One region of the Lysinibacillus sp. GW247-5R2A genome, then DNA from elsewhere that is predicted to be linked to it. Evidence: riboswitches for the same ligand, from Rfam matches in the RefSeq annotation. Region 1 holds a riboswitch; the other holds the start of a gene.

Region 1 (7,399 bases):
TGCGGCCTGTTCTTTCACGGTTAAATCTTGCTTTGCCGCTTTTAATTTAGCTAACACATCGCCACCTAGCTGGTCTGCTAATGTGACTGCCTCCTGCTTTGGCAAGCTTGCTGTCATGCTATTGCTTGTTTGTTGTTGTTTTCGTTTCTTTCCCATTTCATTCACCTTCTTATAGACATCAAGGACGCTTTACTACAGTAGCTACCCCTTGACCACCACCGATACATAATGTAGCTAAGCCCATTTTCGCATCACGCTTTTCCATCTCATGTAAGAGTGTGACCAAAATACGAGCACCACTTGCACCAATCGGATGACCAAGCGCAATCGCGCCCCCGTTGACATTTAGTTTATCATGATTAAAGCGTAATTCACGATCAACTGCAATTGATTGTGCTGCAAATGCTTCATTTGCTTCAATTACATCTATTTCATCTAATGTTGCTGCTGCCTTTGCCAGTGCTTTTTGGACTGCTTTAACGGGACCAGTTCCCATAATTGCAGGATCTACTCCTGCGCTTGCATTGGCTGAAATAATCGCCATTGGTTGAATACCAAGCTCTTGTGCCTTTTTCTTCGACATCACAACAACTGCCGCTGCCCCATCGTTAATGCCTGAAGCATTCGCCGCTGTTACGGAGCCATCTTTTTTAAATGCGGGACGTAGCTTACCTAGTGATTCCTCTGTTACACCTGCACGTGGAAATTCATCCCTGGCGAAAACAATAGGCTCTCCCTTACGCTGTGGAATCTCTACAGCGACGATTTCATTTTCAAACTTGCCTGCTGCAATTGCTGCCTCTGCGCGTTGCTGAGAACGAGCTGCAAAAGCATCCTGTTCTTCTCTTGAAATTTCATACATATCACATAAATTTTCAGCTGTCATTCCCATATGATAATCATTAAAAGCACACCATAGACCATCAGTGATCATAGTATCCACTACCTTTTGATCGCCCATTCGGAAGCCTTCACGCGCATTTTTTAAAACATAAGGTGCCTGGCTCATATTTTCAAAGCCACCAGCCACGATAATATCAGCATCACCTGCCAAAATAGCTTGCGTTGCTAAATGTACAGCCTTTAAGCCTGATCCACATACTTTATTAATTGTTAATGCTGATACCTCATGTGGTAAGCCAGCCTTTATCGCTGCCTGACGAGCTGGATTTTGTCCAAGACCAGCCGATAACACATTCCCCATAATGACCTCATCGACTTGTTCCCCTGCTATTCCTGCACGCGCTAAGGCGTCCTTAATAACAATGCTACCTAAAGTTACAGCTGGTACGTCTTTTAATGTCCCCTGAAATGAGCCTATAGCTGTTCGTACAGCACTCACGATTACTACCTCATTTATCATGTCCATTCTCCCCTTTTCCCCGTTCAAAAATCAACACTGCTGCATATGCTACTAGCAGATACGTATATTTTAACAAATATTTTGACGATTTTCGATAATAGAAATAATCGCAGTTTTGCCAAAGTTATTGTAAAATGTTGACGTGTTTTAAACAATCTTAGTTGGGAACATTACAAATAAGAAACAGCATGTGGAGGTGTTTTATGATGAAAAAGAAGATGCTTTTATTCTCTGGTATTACAACAACGCTTGCCGCAGCAGCTACTGGTCTGTTCGGCTTCGCGCTTTCCAATAAATTAATGTATATTCAACAAAAAGATCCTGAATTTGTTCGTGAACGTGAAACGACAGCCAAGCGCTTTGATGAGGCTTGGTACAATAAAAATTTGAAATGCGAATTAAATATTGATTCTCCTAATGGTTATTCGATTCGAGGAATTATGCTTCAGCCTTTGCAAACCAATAATACGATTATCATATGTCACGGCGTTACCGAAAATAAAATAAATTCCGTTAAATACGCTCGGCTATTTGAAAGGCTTGGCTATAATTCGGTCATCTTTGACCATCGCCGTCATGGCGAATCTGGTGGCAAAACAACCAGCTATGGCCACTATGAAAAAAATGACCTTGATGCTGTAGTCAATACAGTGAAAGCCATGATTGGTGAAGATGCAATACTAGGTATTCATGGAGAATCTATGGGTGCAGCAACAATGCTACTTTATGCAGGTACGGTTGAAGATGGTGCTGATTTTTATATATCTGATTGTGCATTCTCCGATTTTTCCATGTTGCTCAAGCAAATTGCCAAAACTGAATTTAAATATGGCTCTATCATTCCCATCCGTTTTGCCGATTTCTTTGTCCGCCTCCGGGACGGCTACTCCTTCAAAAGTGTGACCCCCGCCGAAGCAGTGACCCATATTGAAAAACCTGTACTTTTTATCCATAGTATCCCTGATTCATTTATTCCAGCGTCCATGTCACTAGATCTTTACAATAAAAAAGTAGGTCCAAAAAAATTAAAGCTTTTTGATACTGGGGCACATGCCCAATCCTTTAATGAAAATATGGATGAATACGAAGATTTAATTCATGATTTTTTAGAAAGTTTTATTTACCAAAAAATAAATCGTGATTCCTCCTCCTCCAATGTCATCCCATTCCATTTTTAACGCAAATAAAAACCTTGCTTATATTATTCCCGCAAGGTTTTTTCCATATTTATTCTTCAAAAACAATATGCCATTCTTCTCGTTTCGCTAAAAATTCCCTCGCTAATGCTTGTGCTCCTTCTAAGCTATGACTCGCAGCCCATCCACATTGTACCTCATTACATGCAGGGACTGCTGTCGCCTTCGTCACATCAGTAAATGTTTTTTCTAAAATAGTTAAAAGGTCCTCATAATCTTGATGATTAATAAGGGATACATAGAAGCCTGTTTGGCAACCCATTGGACTGAAATCAACGATATGGTCAGAATAATTACGAATGATATCCGCAGATAAATGCTCTAAGGAATGCAAAGCTGGCATTTCCATATTCTCTTTATTAGGTTGCTTCAAGCGAATATCATATTTGTACACTTCATCGCCGTTTCTCCCTGCTTTAACTCCCGCTAACCGAACATACGGGGCTTTTACTTTTGTATGATCTAGATCAAAGCTTTCGACATTTGTCTTTTCGCGTTCCATATTTAACAGCTCCTTTTCTATGAATACTATTTATTATAGCTAGTTTTCCCAAAATTAGTGGGAATATTTTAAATTGCTAGTTTTTTTATGTTTTCATAGAATATTTCAAACGATTAGAGTTAAATTTTTTTCATTCTTGTTTCTAAAAGACTGCTACACATCTTACTAATATAAGAAAATTCTTTGTGAAAAATTTTTTACAGCCTTTTGTTAAAGAATTTTTCTGGATTTACTTCCATATAGATGGCTTGTAATATCATAATTAGTTTCAAATTTCTAAATCGCTGAAACCAGTGGAGACGGGGGAACCAAATATTTACGGATCAGTAGAATATCCAAGGAGTAAATCCTTTTTAGGTAGGGCTACTCAAAGGGCCGAATCGGACAGCTAACCTCGTAAGCGTTATATGAGATGGAAAATGGGGCTTGTAACATCGAAAAAGTGTCATTTCAAGTCGATCACAATGACTTTGGTGAGGAAAACTTACAGATAGACGAAGAACCTTTAGCTGGAACAGAAGATTTCTCTTATACTAGCCAGCGTGTAACAACGATGTTTATGTGGGCTGGATCAAACAGTTTAGGAAATCAAAACTATCCACTTCATAATCCACATATTATTTTAGATGAGGGTGTTCTACCATTAGGTGTAGCAGTTGTTGTACATAGTGCAATTAACTGGCTGAACGCTTCTCATCACTATAAATAAGGGGATGTCTCAACCATTTTGAGACATCCCCTTTTATTATGAGTCCATGAAAAAAGCAACCAGTTACCTTAACCAGCTGCTCCTTAAAAATCCCAATTATTTTTGGAATTTATTCATTTGTGCCATCATTTGACGTACTTGCTTTTCAGACGGCGTACGACCCATTTGTGCCATCATCATACGAATCATTTGCTCATTAATAGGTGGGTTTTCTTTTAAATATTTCATCATAGCTTGACGAGCGAAATAGAAACCAAGTGCCGCTCCCGCTGCTAATGCGATAATTACGATAATAATCCAGCCCCATGTAGGCATACAACCAACCTCCTCCACTACAATATACCGAGAAAAAACTCTCCACGCTCCATTATACACCAAATGATAGCATGTTTCTATATATTGTAGTGAAATTTCCTAGTGCATTGTATACTTCATAGGTTTCAACCACCCACATTCATTATCTTGTTTATTGAAAGCAATGAATCGTTCACTCATCTTGGCAAGCATTTGAAATAAATCTAAATCTAGCATTCGTGAACCTTCACAATAAACACAAATCTTGCGATCCACTAAATAAATAGCCATTTTTCCTTTTATCGGATGTTCTAAAAACAAAGCATTACGAGCTCTTTCTAAATGTGCATATTTGGAATCAAGTTGATGCTCCAACATTGCTGCTATTTCATCAAATCGAACGGATTCACATATATACGCAAGCTCTTTTAAGGATTTCTCATTGGCGTCTTCACAGCCTTGCATCATCTCTAACAACTTTCGCTCTCTGCCAAAAATAAACGTTAAATGCTCTTCTTTTATCTTATATATGGAATAGGTTCTCACCAGAAATCCTCCTTCGCTCAGTTTATTTTCCATAAGTATAGCTCATCCCATCTTGTTAATTTGTCAAACGGAGGAAGGTTTCATCTTCTATTTTTGTCGAAAAGCTTCTAGTTTAGGATCTAAAAATTACTTTATGGCAGATGATAATTAGCACTTAAAATGAACTGCTATTTTTCAATGAAAACAAGCAAGATGCACTCATTGTGTACGCCAAAAACCCACTTTTGTTGCAGCCTAGATAGTTCTCAGCCTCAAGACCTAGTAGAAAATCAATTTCGAGTCCGTTTTAGACAATCTTGTAAATAGGTAACATAAAGGTACAAACGAAAGGAGCTAAAACAAATGAGAAAATTTCTTTTATTAACTGGAGGCGTTATCGCAGCATGTGTTGCACTAGCCTTAATCGGACCATTGGCAGGCTTACTATTCTCCGGATTATTTGTAGCACTAGGGATGCATTTTTACATGGGGAGCAAGTCTAATTTCGGTAAAATCTTTTGGTTCGCGGTTGGTCTAATCGGTATCCTATCAGCAGTATCAAACATTCCTGCAATGATTGGTCTTGCAGCAATCGCAATAGTCTATGTCATTTATAAAAAATGGAATGGCGAAGATGTAAAAATCCCAACAATTGAAAGTAAAAAAGAAGAAGATCCATTTACAAACTTCGAAAAAGAATGGTCAAATTTAACAAAATAAAAGGAGAGAATGAATATGAATTTATTTCAACGTTTTAGATATACAGTAGAGGCAGACTTACATCAGCTATTTGATAAGAAGGAACAAAAAAATCCAATTGCTATGTTAAACCAGTACATCCGTGAAGCTGAAAAACAAACAGAAGAAACCGGTAAATTATTAGAACGTCAAGGACAATTAAAAGAAAAGCTTGAGCAAGAATATCAACAAAATGCAGATTTACTTGCTAAACGTGAATCTCAACTGACATTAGCGCAAACTAGTGGCGAGCAAGATTTAATTGATTTTGCAACAGATGAAGTGACAGCTTACACTGCCCGTAATCATACGTTACAGGCGAGTATCGAAGCAAGTACACGTGAATATTTTGAGCTAGAGCGTAAATTTGAAACAATGAAACATAAAATTAAAGACATGAAAGTTCGTCAATTACAGTTAATGGGCAAAGAAAACGTTACTCGTGCCCATCATCAAATGGATGGTATGATTGCCAAAAACAATAAAACCAATTTTGAAGATTTGGAAGCTTATATTGATAAATTGGCTTATCAAATTGACAAAGATCATGAAGTTACAACATTTGAAGCAAGATTGGCACAATTAGAAAAAAAAGCTTCAGAGGAAAGCTCTCCACTGCTAATTGAAAATAAATAACATGTTATAATGGAAGCAATGCGCCAACACTAACCGGCGCATTCTTTCACGTTTTAAAACAGAGGGTCCCATTCCCTCTTTTATACTATTAGTAGAAAGAAGGGTGACCCTCTTGCAAAATTTCACTACAAATAAGCTCACATTTTGGGTACTATGCTTCTTTTTACTCGTTTTTGTGGAGCTTACTATTTTTAATAATGGTGGCGCCTTTTGTTTATTGATTGGGGCCGTACTGCTTTATTTAAGCTTTTCTAAAAAAGTTCGCTTTTTTAAATGGACCGGCATATTCTTCATTGCGATTGCATTATTCACAATGTGGAGCCTCCGTCTATTCATTGTAATTATGCTCTTATATATGCTTTATCAATACTTACAACGAGAAAATGAACCAAAAATAGTTGGTGCTGAGCTTTTTGAAAAACTATCTACCTCGAAAAATGACTTAATTGGCACCATACCAGCACCAACAGAAGCATACAAATGGCAAGATGTACAAATTCAACGTTTAGCAGGAGATATCACAGTTGATACGACTCAAACGATTTTGCCTGCTGGCACAAGTCTAATTACGATTCGTCAAGGGATTGGTAAAGTTCAAATCTATATCCCATATGAAATACCTTTTCGTATACACTATACGACCCTATTTGGTGAGCTTACTTGCTTACATGTGGGTCCACAACGTATTTTAAATGAAAGTGTTAGCTTTTCTGATGGAAATCCTGAGGATGCAAAACGCATTTTAATTATTCATGTTGCTACATGGCTTGGAGATTTGGAGGTGCTGCGTAAATGATTGCCTTTATCTCAAGATTATTTACCTTATTATTCATTTTAATGAGTGCTACATTCGGTTTGCTTGTTGCAGTATGGGGAAATCCTGATGAGAAAACTTGGGAACCTTTATGGCGACAAAATTATGATAATTTTCCTCTCGGCGGAATTATTGTAGTCAGCCTATTTGCTCTTAGCTTCCTCTTTGCCAGTTGGATTAGTATGACTGCTCGTGCCCGAGAAGCTCAAGCAACGAAAATTGTAAAGCAGTTAATCGAACCTGATTTTGTGCTTTCTAAAAAGCAAGCCCTTCCGAAACCATTAAAAAAAGCACTTGTGCAAACAAGTGAATTAATAGATACACAGCGTAAAAGTCTACAGCGCTTATCCAATGAACGTGCAGAAGCTCATGACAAAATTATACAGGAACGCATCATTGCTGAACGTCAACGTCTGGCTAGAGAATTACATGATTCTGTGTCCCAGCAATTATTTGCGGCCTCCATGTTGCTTTCTGCTTTAACGGAAAATGACGAAAATACGACTAGCTTAAAACAAGTGGAAAAAATAGTTCAGCAAGCACAGCTCGAAATGCGTGCATTATTATTACACTTGCGACCTGTTGCACTTCGCAATAAAACACTTGCCCAAGGCTTAGAGGA
Region 2 (7,399 bases), on a different contig from region 1:
TAAAAATAAGTAATTTGAATCCCATAATAGAAATTTAATTAAAGTAGAAAAGGAAATGGCCAATAAAATAGTTAATAACAGATTTCCTTTTTTGGCATAATGGCATTGTATAACTATTAATACAATCATAATAAGTATGGGTATTTAAAAAAGCAAAAAAGGAAATATATGTTTATCAATCTTATATTTATTTAAAGGTGATTTCAATGAGGAAATTAGCCGTAACTTCTGCACTACTTTAGCTAACCTACTAGAGCACTGGATCATGTAGGACTCAATGGTAGTAAATTTGTCTATAATTATCACCTTTAGATTATCAACAAAAAGGCATCGAGATTTTTCTTCTCGATGCCTTTTAGTCTATTAATTCACTATTTTACCCAAATATTGTTTCACCTAGTAAGTAAATATTTAATGCCACAACGATGACAACTACAAACCAGCCTAAAATAGTAGTAATACGGTGGTTCACTAAACCACCCATAATGTCTCGTTTGCTTGTAAACATAACGAGAGGGACGAGGGCGAATGCAATACCGAAAGATAACACAACCTGACTAAGAACGAGCGCATGGGTTGCATTTACACCGGATGCAATAATCGCTAACGGAGGCACCATTGTAATGGCTCTCCGTAAATAAAGTGGTATTTTTCGTTGAATAAAGCCTTGCATGACTACGTCACCTGCTAAGGTCCCTACAGAGGAGCTAGCTAAACCAGCAATTAGTAAACCAAGACCAAAGGAAATGGCAGCCATTGGGCCGAGAGCATCCTTTAGGCCGTTATAGGCAACATCTAAATCCTCTACTACAATCCCCTGTGTGTGAAATACTGCTGCCGCGATAATGAGCATACTCATATTGATGGCTCCAGCAATGATCATAGCGATGATAATATCAATAAATTCAAAACGGAAAATTCGTCTTTTTTCTTCTTCATTACGACCGATAATACGACTTTGTGTTAAAGAAGAATGTAAGTAAATAGCATGCGGCATGACGGTCGCACCTAAAATACCTGTTGCTAATAGTAATGAGTCCACCCCTTCAAATTGAGGCGTGAACATACCAAACGCTACTTCGCCCCATTCTGGCTGTGCTAAAAATGTTTGGAAGGCAAATGCTAATACGACAATTAAAACCATGCCAGAAATGCCTGCCTCGAAGGCTCTGAACCCTCTTCTTTGAAGCTCTAGAATAGCAAATGATCCGACTGCTGTGATGATAGCTGCTGGAAGCATAGGGATATTAAATAACAAATAAAGCCCTAATGCGGCCCCGATAAATTCAGCAAGGTCGGTAGCAATAATGACTAATTCAGCCTGAATCCAAAGAAATATAGATGTCTTTTTAGAAAAATGTTCACGTGCCACCTCAGGTAAATTTTTTCCTGTCGCAATACCAAGTTTGGCAGATAAGGATTGGATGAGCACCGCCATTAAATTAGAAAAGGCTATTACCCAAAGGAGTAAGTAACCATATTGAGAGCCAGCTGTAATATTTGTGGCAAAATTGCCAGGATCAATATAGGCGACCGCTGCAATGAATGCAGGCCCAAGAAAAGGTAAAAACCGTCGCCAACCTTTTATATCTCCATCTAAAACCGCCTCAGCAGACGATTTTGTGACTTGCTTGTATACCATATTTGTTCCCTCGTTTCAAAAAGTATCGTTCGTGAAATAAAGTTTCCTAGGGGAAAATAAGATAATAGTATTCTAACGCTAGGATTAGAAAAAGGGAAGCACTTTGCTTAAAATTTTAAAAAAATAAGTATGCACATTTCTCATCAATTTCTAATTAGACTTTCCTTACCTGTATCGTTTACGATGAAAGAAAAGGTGAAGGACTGATTCGACATGAGCAATCGAATTTTAATTATAGAAGATGAAGAAAATATTGCGAGAGTGCTCCAGTTAGAGCTTCAGTTTGAGGGCTATGAAGCGGTGATGGCCCATACAGGAGCAGATGGTTTATTGCAATATCGTGAGCAGCAATGGGATTTAATCTTACTGGATATTATGTTACCCGAAATGAGTGGCATAGATGTGCTAAAGCGTATTCGCGCTACAGAATCACAGACCCCAGTTATTATGCTGACTGCCAAAAGTGAGGTGGAGGATAAGGTAAAGGGATTGGATTTAGGAGCTAATGATTATGTGACAAAGCCCTTTGAAATTGAAGAATTACTGGCCCGTATCCGGAATGCACTACGGTTTTCTCAAAAGGCTAGTCCAACAAAGGTTGGTGTTTCGTTTGGACAGTTATCGATCGATGAGCAGACAAGAGAAGTTATTTATTATGGTAAGGAGATCCAACTGACTCCTAGAGAATATGATTTATTGTTATATCTAATGAAGCATCCTAAGCAGGTGCTCACAAGGGAACAAATACTAGAGACTGTATGGGGCTTTGATTACTACGGAGATACAAATGTTGTGGATGTCTATATTCGTTATGTGCGCCAAAAGCTTGAAATTGCTAATGTAACACCCATTATTCAAACAGTTCGCGGTGTAGGTTATGTGCTGAAGGAAAATAAATCATGAAGCTTAAAACAAAAATTCATCTACTTACCACTTTATTAATGCTAGTAATTTTAGTGGCAACTAATAGTGGAATTTACTTTTTATACGAGAAATTTGCCTATAATACGGAATATAGCCAACTTCATACACGAGCGAATGATTTAAGCTCAACATTAAGCCAGTTAAATGCACAATCCAACCTACAGCAAGTATTAAGAGCATATATGCCAGCTGATGGTGCTATCTATGTTTATGATGGAGAAAATTTAAAGACGAAGGTTCAGGCCACTCTAGACATGCCAGATGTTACTTCCATTACCTATACAATGCCTACTATTTGGATGGATGGGACAATTGTGGACATCACCTTACAGCAATCCATGGAGGAAGTAGAAAGTACACTGGATTTATTAAAGGCTATTTTGATCGTTGTGTCCATTATTGCCACCATTCCAATCTTTTTAGCGAGCTTGGCACTCGGTCGCCTAATTTTGTTACCACTAGAACGCTTAAATGCGACAATGCGCAAAAGTGCATCGACGGGGAAATATGAAAAGATGGACATCCCAGCTAAAGGTGGGGATGAATTAGCAAAAATTAATCGAACGTTTAATATGATGATGGAGAAGCTTGAACAGCACTATCAAAAGCAACAGGAATTCGTTTCAAATGCTTCTCACGAATTAAAGACGCCCATTACTGTCATTGAAAGCTATGCAAAGTTGCTCTTGCGAAGAGGCTTTGACAATCGTGAAGTAGCGCAGGAATCGCTACAGGCTATTGCAAATGAATCTTCTCGTATGCATGAAATGGTATTGCAATTATTAGAGCTAGCCAAAAATAATGAGCATATGGATATTCATATTGAACAGCTAGAGCTGGCTCCCTTCCTTAATAAAGTGGCTGCACAAATGCAGCAAGCATACCATCGGAATTTTATAGTCGATGCAGAAGCACCACAATTTATCGACAGTGATGAAAAAATTTTGAAGCAATTACTCTTTATTTTGCTTGATAATGCTAGGAAATATAGTGAGGATGATGTTCATATTTCCGTAGCTGAAACTACTACGCATGTACGAATGACGATTCAGGATTTTGGCGTCGGTATTCCTGCAGAGCATGTTCCGCATTTATTTGAGCGTTTTTACCGTGTCACAGAGGATCGTAATCGTAAAACAGGCGGTTCTGGCTTAGGGCTTGCGATTGCACATGAACTTGCGGGACAATTGGGCATCGTCATAGATGTGGAAAGTACAGTTGGAGAAGGTTCAAGTTTTACCTTGTGTATACCAAAGGAGGGGCAGCAATGAAAAAGTGGACATTAATACTTATTGTGATTGTCCTTCTTTGTAGCGGAGTGCTTTGGTTTATTCAAAATCGCTATTTTCAAAAGGAGCCTCTCAGTGAAGAGGAGGCCATACGCCATATCGAAGCTATTTATAAGGGTCAAGTTTTAGAAGTGAAAAAGCGTGGAAATTCATTTGAAATACAATTTACACGTGAGAATTTGAACTATACAGCCATGCTTGATGCTACAACACAGCAGGTTTCTGATCTAACGTTGCAAAAAGGGCAAAGTAAATTATTGTTAACAGAAGATCAAATAAGAAAAATGGTGAAAGAAAAATATGGTGAGGTAGAAAGCGTCATGCTCACGGAAACCATTTATACCGCACGTGTTGAAAAGGAACATAAGCAAAAAGATATAACAGTAGATGGCTATTCAGGTGAAGTGTTATCTGAAAAAGATATAGAACCATTAAATCAGCCTGAACCCCCCCATATTATTACCCAACAGCAAGCTACTGATATAGCGCTGCAACAATTAACCGGGAAAGTGGATTCTGTAGATTTTGAAGATACGGCGGAGGGCGGTTATTATTTAGTTGAAATTGAAACAGAGCATGAAGAAGCCACGTTCCAAATTCATGCTGTATCTGGAAAGGTCCTTTCTGTTTCATGGGACGATTAAACGAGTTTTCTCATGAAATTCTAATGTTCCTCTTATAGTTCTATCATCTTTGCTTGGTAAGCTAAAAGCAGATAAAACAAAGGAGAGATGGACATGAAAAAAATAATGATGATTCCTGCATTAGTGGTGACTCTTGGTGTTGGAGCGGCAATTGGTTCAACAACTTTATTATCAGGAAGTGCACAAGAAAAAAAGATCCTATCCATGCAAGAAATCGAAAAGAAAGCATTAGCAGTAGTGGATGGGACAGTAGCAGATATTGAACTAGATCAAAATCGCTACCGCTCTGTATATGAGGTAGAGGTTCATGCTGATAAAGAAGAATATGATTTAAAATTCGATGCCTATACTGGAAAATTACTTAAGCAGAAGAAAGAGCGTCAAGATGACGATGATATTGAATGGGTGAACGAGGATAACGCTAATACGGCTACTAACCTTATAAGTAAAGAAAAGGCTATTGAAGCGGCTCTAACAAAAGCAAAGGGTACAGTCACAAAAATTAAATTAGATGATGGCATTTATGAAATCGAGATAAAAAATGGACAATATGAATATGATGTTGATGTTGATTCGATTACAGGAGAAGTTGTTGATTTTGAACAAGATATGGAAGATTAATATTAGTTATTGCCTTAAAAGTAGAGCATACTTTTAAGGTTTTTTTGTTGTAAAATGCCTTTAAATTAGGTATTCGTGGGTAAATTAATGTCTACCATGGAACTTAACAATGTATTTAAAAAAGTCTATGTATTTCACTTGTAAAAAATAAAAATTTTCTTCTTTACTTTTTTAATCGACAGGCGTAATATGACATCATTATTAAAGTTTCAAATTTCTAAATCGCTGAAGCAAACTAGACGCGGGGGACCCATTTTAGACGGAGTGCACAAGCAATCCTTGGGGTGAATCTCTTCTTTTGAAGGGTAGGGCTACTCAGGCCCGAATCCGACAGCTAACCTCGTAAGCGTTAAGAGCAGAAAAGTTGGAGCTTGGCAGACAGATGAGCGTCTACAAGTCTTATTTAGTGATGACTTGTAGGCGTTTTTTGATCTCATTTAGGAAGGCGAAACACAATCTAAGAAACTAGAAGGTGTTTATTGATGAAATCCTCATTTAAACGTTATGTAATCGGCAAACCATTAAGATCCGATGCGTTAGGGGAACAAAAGCTTAGTAAAACAAAGGCATTGGCCATATTATCGTCCGATGCTTTGTCTTCCGTAGCCTATGGACCGGAACAAATTTTAATAGTCCTGATGACTGTGGGAACATTAGCGTTTTGGTATTCTTTACCGATTGCGGCAGGGGTTGTTGTCCTATTGGTGGCATTGACTTTATCATATCGTCAGGTTATTTTCGCCTATCCGCACGGGGGCGGCGCTTATGTAGTATCTAGGGAAAATTTAGGTGTGAACGCGGGTCTTGTAGCAGGTGGCTCATTGCTCGTTGATTATATTTTAACGGTAGCGGTAAGTGTATCAGCAGGGACAGATGCAATTACATCGGCATTTCCAAGCCTGCACCCATACAATGTACCAATTGCTATTATCTTTGTGATTTTTTTAACGGTCTTGAACTTACGTGGTGTAACAGAGTCCGCCTCTGTTTTGGCATACCCAGTCTACCTGTTTGTAGTCGTTATGTTAGTGTTGATTGGGATGGGGCTCTATAATGTTGCAACAGGTCAGGTGCCAGCAGAGCTGCATCCAAAGATAGGTACACCCGTCGCAGGGATTAGTTTATTTATCTTATTAAAGGCATTTGCGTCAGGGAGCTCAGCTTTAACAGGGGTAGAAGCTATATCGAATGCGATCCCTAATTTTAGAAATCCTGCTCCTAATAATGCTGCTAAAACATTGTTAGCAATGGGCGGAATCTTAGCGGTTTTATTTATCGGTATTGTTAGTTTAGCTTATTTTTACGGAATTGCGCCAACTTCGGAAGCGACAGTCGTTTCCCAACTAGCAGAAGCAAGTGTTGGTCGAAATTTCTTTTATTATATAGTACAGGGTACAACTGCGATGATTTTGGTACTTGCAGCAAATACGGGGTATTCAGCATTTCCGCTACTTGCTGTCAATTTATCAAAAGACGGTTTTATTCCGAGAATATTTCAAATGCGTGGGGACCGCCTAGGGTATTCTAATGGCATTATGATGCTAGGGCTAGCAGCCATTGTTTTAATCATCTTATTTGATGGGGCAACAGAGCATTTGATTCCACTCTATGCTGTTGGGGTATTTATTCCGTTTACATTAGCGCAAACGGGAATGATGCGAAAATGGTGGCGTGAAAAACCTACTGGCTGGATGGCGAAATTTACGATCAACACAATTGGTGCAGCCATTTCGTTTATTGTAGCGATGATGTTTTTTGTAACGAAGTTGCCTCAGGTATGGCCAGTGTTTGTCTTTTTACCAATTATCATTTTTGTATTTCATCGGATCAAGCTTCATTATCAGGCCGTTGGAGAACAGCTGAGATTGAATAAGGAGGAAGTCGCTACTATTGAAGGAAATGTATTCATCGTACCAGTAGCTGGTATAACGAAGGTGGTTGAAAATTCCCTTCATTATGCGAAATCACTAAAGGTTGATAAAATTATTGCCTTTTATGTGGCTTTCGATCAAGCGGATGCAAAAGCCTTCGAAGAAAAGTGGCAGGCTTGGCAACCAGATATTCGACTAGTAACCTATTATTCGGCATATCGTAGCATCACACAGCCATTGATCAAATTTATAGATAAAGTGGACCATCAATGTGCGAAAACAGGTCATAAAGTAACGGTTGTCATCCCTCAATTTTTACCGAAAAAGGGCTGGCATCATATGCTTCACAATCAATCTAGCTTATTAATACGTACAACATTGTTATTTCACAGAAATGTCGTGATTATG

The links. A riboswitch is a leader RNA that binds a small molecule or an ion and turns the genes downstream of it on or off. The one in region 1 is predicted to bind cyclic di-AMP.
Region 2: another riboswitch for cyclic di-AMP. It lies ahead of AC07YC_RS17825 (APC family permease); the one in region 1 lies ahead of AC07YC_RS01995 (hypothetical protein).

What each region holds. Positions count from the first base shown of each region.
Region 1 is NZ_JBWKZL010000001.1:400,639-408,037, forward strand. It holds gene AC07YC_RS01975 (YqkE family protein) at 1-156, opposite strand, end outside; gene AC07YC_RS01980 (acetyl-CoA C-acetyltransferase) at 179-1,363, opposite strand; gene AC07YC_RS01985 (alpha/beta hydrolase) at 1,570-2,541, shown strand; gene AC07YC_RS01990 (S-ribosylhomocysteine lyase) at 2,591-3,061, opposite strand; cyclic di-AMP (ydaO/yuaA leader) riboswitch at 3,334-3,480, shown strand; gene AC07YC_RS01995 (hypothetical protein) at 3,504-3,770, shown strand; gene AC07YC_RS02000 (YneF family protein) at 3,867-4,085, opposite strand; gene sirA (sporulation inhibitor of replication protein SirA) at 4,185-4,610, opposite strand; gene AC07YC_RS02010 (lmo0954 family membrane protein) at 4,953-5,309, shown strand; gene AC07YC_RS02015 (PspA/IM30 family protein) at 5,325-5,963, shown strand; gene liaF (cell wall-active antibiotics response protein LiaF) at 6,067-6,759, shown strand; gene AC07YC_RS02025 (sensor histidine kinase) at 6,756-7,399, shown strand, end outside.
Region 2 is NZ_JBWKZL010000012.1:10,014-17,412, forward strand. It holds gene AC07YC_RS17800 (Nramp family divalent metal transporter) at 377-1,642, opposite strand; gene AC07YC_RS17805 (response regulator transcription factor) at 1,856-2,545, shown strand; gene AC07YC_RS17810 (sensor histidine kinase) at 2,542-3,837, shown strand; gene AC07YC_RS17815 (PepSY domain-containing protein) at 3,834-4,499, shown strand; gene AC07YC_RS17820 (PepSY domain-containing protein) at 4,593-5,120, shown strand; cyclic di-AMP (ydaO/yuaA leader) riboswitch at 5,334-5,483, shown strand; gene AC07YC_RS17825 (APC family permease) at 5,603-7,399, shown strand, end outside.